Regions from separate parts of the Planococcus sp. S3-L1 genome, predicted to be linked through region 1. Evidence: riboswitches for the same ligand, from Rfam matches in the RefSeq annotation. Region 1 holds a riboswitch; the other holds the start of a gene.

What was found. A riboswitch is a leader RNA that binds a small molecule or an ion and turns the genes downstream of it on or off. The one in region 1 is predicted to bind thiamine pyrophosphate.
Region 2: another riboswitch for thiamine pyrophosphate. It lies ahead of QMF37_RS12375 (YkoF family thiamine/hydroxymethylpyrimidine-binding protein); the one in region 1 lies ahead of tenA (thiaminase II).

Annotation. Positions count from the first base shown of each region.
Region 1 is NZ_JASISN010000001.1:32,507-34,713, reverse strand. It holds gene thiM (hydroxyethylthiazole kinase) at 1-731, opposite strand, end outside; gene tenA (thiaminase II) at 733-1,416, opposite strand; TPP riboswitch at 1,545-1,648, opposite strand; gene QMF37_RS00155 (hypothetical protein) at 1,770-2,207, opposite strand, start outside.
Region 2 is NZ_JASISN010000013.1:10,035-12,241, reverse strand. It holds gene QMF37_RS12380 (ECF transporter S component) at 1-179, opposite strand, end outside; gene QMF37_RS12375 (YkoF family thiamine/hydroxymethylpyrimidine-binding protein) at 181-771, opposite strand; TPP riboswitch at 863-968, opposite strand; gene QMF37_RS12370 (hypothetical protein) at 1,942-2,207, shown strand, end outside.

The DNA.
Region 1 (2,207 bases):
CTGGCTAGTCTATTCATGAAAGTAAGTTGAAAATCTCCAGGGAGACTCACGCTTTGACTAGCTAGTTCACCAGCAATCGCAAAATAGCGCAAAATAGCGCTCACTGTTTCTAACGGATTTTCAGAATCAACAGCAAGACCTGCAGCGACAACGCTACTCAGTAAGCAGCCTGTTCCTGTAATCGAAGCCATAATCGGACTTCCAAAAGGAATTTCATCAACACAGTCTCCGTCTGTCACACAATCTATTTTGCCCGTGACCGCTACAATCAAGCCCAACTGTTTCGCAGTAGACATAGCAAGCTCTTTAACGTCTAGAAGCCCCTCTCCGGCATCAACACCTTTAGACTGCCACTCTTTACCCGCTACAGCTGCGAGCTCTCCTGCATTGCAGCGAAGAACGCTGACGTCAACTGTCTCTAAAATTTCTCGAACAGCATGGAGTCGGAAGTTACTTGCTCCTGCTCCAACAGGATCTAAAACAACCGGGATGCCCAATTGGTTTGCCTTTTTTCCAGCGATTAGCATACTTTTCAGCGACTCCGCGTGTAAAGTTCCAATGTTTAATGACACTGCCTGTGCTAATTCAACGAGTTCCTCTACTTCTTCAGGCGCTTCTCCCATTATTGGAGAAGCGCCTATTGCCAATAGACCATTCGCTTGAAAATTCGATACTACGTGGTTTGTGATGCAATGAACCAACGGATTTTTTTGTTTTATTTGTTGAAACATGTTAAACACCTACTTTTTTAGTTGGCTCTATAGACCAGGATTCTTGTCTCCAGGCTTGATCCCAAAAGTTCAATTCATAATAACTGCTTTTGCGGAAATGGTCTTTTAATTCTTTACGGCGTGCTTCTGGCAAGTCTTCTGACAACTGATTCATCCGTTCAATTTGTTCGTTGACCAGTTCACCAAATTCTTCGGACCCGTAAGTCTCAATCCACCGGTCATAAATCGGATGATCCGGTTTTGCATGTTTCAATCGCTCACCAATTTCGTAATACAACCAGTAACAAGGCAATATGGCTGCTAATACATCTGCCAATTCCCCTGCAGATGCGCGGTACATATGAGATACGTACGCATATGCTGTAGGTGAAGGTTCGAATTGGGACCAGTCTTTTTCCGTAACACTTAACATTTTCATAAATGATTCATGTAACGATAGCTCGGCTATACTGGTATGTGTCGCATGAATTGCAAAGCGTTGCGTCGTTTCCATATCCTTTGCTTTAGACGCACCGAGTGCCTGAATTTTAGCAAAATGGGACAAATAATAAGCATCTTGCATGACATAAAAACGGAATATCTCGACTGGTAATGTCCCATCTTCAATTCCCTTTACAAACGGATGATCAAAACTTGCTTGCCATAAACTGTTACATTCTTTTCTCACTTCTGTACAAAATGTCATTTTCCTATCTCCTTTTCTGTATCTAGTTTCCGTGCCTAGCTCTGACAGGCACGGTCAATTTTCTTGCACAAAATAAAAACGCCGCTCCCCAATAAAGGGAAGCGGCGTATGCAGTCGATAAGAAAATAGCAGACGTTCCGCCACTTCCCTCCGCTGGTATGATCCAGATCAGGTTCAAAGGGTCCGAGCTTATGCTCATCTCAGCCGATATCCGGCTCCCCTAGTGGTGTTTTTATTTATGTTTTCGACATCACTATATCATAGATTCTACTAATTCTATAGTCTTTATACAATTCTTTTTGCTGGTTTGGTATAGAACTACGTGTACTTCTAAATGGTGTTCTCCAAAAACATTAATTAATAAACACGTCAATGTCATTTTTATTTTTCTCTACTAATTTTTCTACTAACCTATTATAGTCTTCCCCAAATTCCTCCATCCATGTTAGATCATTAACGTTTCCTCCCCCTAGTTTCTCTTCAAGATACGTATTGATATAAGCATTTTGTTCATTAATTTTTTTACCATATTGCTTTTGGAATTCTTCGGGTGACATATCTAGTTTTTCAGCTTGAGCGATAGCATACGCACGCACTTGCTTTCCACCTTCATCTTTTGTATTCGCTGGAGGAAGTTTTTCAAATTCTTCCGAGGTTGTTTCTCCTATAAGATGTGGAGAAATATCAAGGTTCATTTCCTGTACCTCTTGTTTGATCAACTCTACAGCTATTGCTGAATCCAAGTAATCTAATGCGCTATCGTCAGGATATAAAAATCGTAAATCCCCTAT
Region 2 (2,207 bases), on a different contig from region 1:
ATATACATGCAGATTATTGATACAATAAACCAAATACCGAACATCCATTCATAAGCAAGTGGTCCAATTACAGCTGCCCAAATATTCGCTGCGTGAACAAACAATAAATAGACGATGCCGAAAACGACCGCAAATAACGACATCAATACCACTTCTTTTAATTTCCACGACTTCAACATATTATGCACCTCCATGAGATGGACTATTGATGCTCATGGATATGGTCATGACCAAATGGCGATGTTTATCAGAGCGGGCATTGGTGAATGCTTCTTCATAAAAATCGAATACCTCATGAATATCGCCATGAATACCGCTTACGTAATGCATGGAATCGTTGAAAACGCCTTGATGTTTAGCGCGCTCGACTTCACGGTAAATTACTGTCATGTAATCTGGATTGTTCATCGGGTATAGCGCAAATTGTGAAGATACGTATTGTTGTGTGTTGTCGGTATTTACTAGCACATCGTCTTTTTCTAAATAGACATCACCTGACGAATCACCAGGACAACCAATTGAAAAAGTGCCGGACAGTGCGACATGTTCGCCTGTCTTTGCCGTATGCAAGGCTAGAACTTTAGCGACATTAAAGACGTGAACTTGCTTGCCTCGTATTACTGTAGAGACGTCGTCCGTATGCATCCAAACGTTCGATGTGTCGGTATCGTTTAACGCCCTTTTAATTACTTTGATAAAATCGCCAGTCATCGGATGCAGTGAAAAGCGAAATCCGACGATGGGGTTTGTGCCGCATTGCAGTGAGTCCATGAATAATTCCTCCTTAAAAATGTGCACAAAAAAGACCGCATCCGTGAAGATGCAGCCATAGTCTACAAATAATTAATAAAAGAAATTATTTCAGAAATGCGCCGCACTTCCTCACGCAGGTATTATCCTGATCGAGTTTTGAGGGATCGAAGCTTGCGCTTGCATCTCAGCCAAAGTGGGCACCCCTAGTGCAGAAAACGGTATGCGGTTTTTGTGTTCGGGTTGTTCCCGATGAGTTTAGTGTAGAGGAAGTGACTGAGGAAGTAAAGAGGGGATTTGGAGACAGTAGAAGTGGCGAGAGGGGTTGAGAAAGAGAGACAGGTGAAAGTCGCTCCGATCGCTTTGGGCATGGCTCTCGCACTAAGTCAGAAAAGAACACCTGTCTCAGTGCTTCGCCGAGCCCGTGACCGCGCCTCGCTTGGTGAGTTGACAGTAGGGGAGAAGTAAAGTTAGTTTTTTGTGATTTCTCATGAGCTTATAGTTTGTAATAGCTTGCGAAAATCCTTCAAAGCTTTTACGAATGTTTTTTGCAAATGAAATATCGGGCAACATCATACGTAGCTTTTCGATAGGATAGTATTAGTAAAAATGAAAATCACAAGATTACTTTGCTTAATACTTGTATAAAATGGAAGAACTGCACTGTGAAATGGAATTGGAATAAGACAAGCATCATTCTTCTATATTCTCATGAAAAGCTTATGAAGATGGACCTCCCCAAAGTGGAGTTGGCCTCGTATTGGTTTAAAGAATGGACAGCTGAATTAAACGGGAAATAGCCAGCAAAGACTGGTGTTTGAATGTAACTTAAGTGCAGTTAAGTTACATTCAAATTGGTCAGGAAGTAACGAGTTGGAACTTTTAAAAAGAGTTTAGTAGCTTGAGAGAATTTTTGCATGAGCAATCAAATCGATTACAAGACAAGATATAGTAGCTTTACACTAGTGCCAAACAAAGAGAATGAGCTAGAGCATCAATTAAGCTGCTTTTTTAATATCTGAATGTAACTTAATGTGAATTATGTTACATTCACTTTCTTTTCTATGGCTCTTCAATAAGTCGCCGGTAGCCAATGTTTTTTCAGTTCGTCAAACGTTCCTTCACCCTAAAAAATGATATACTTTAAAAAAAGAAATAAATAATTTTATTTTAAAGTTAGGGGTGAAACTAATGAGTGGTATTATGCCGAAAAAAAGAGCGTCTGAACACGGACTGAAGCCCGGAAAAAAAGCAAAAAGACGGGTACGTGTTTCGCAGCAACGACAATTGAGCATCCCCAAAGATTTTTACCTGGCTCTTGGACTCACCGATGAAGCCGTCATGGAATTTACGGGGACAGAGATCATCATCCGGCCTGCCACATTCGAAGAAGTCGATTTCTCTGCAGATATTTTACAAGACTTAATCGCTCAAGGTCTTTCTGGGCAAGAGTTGTT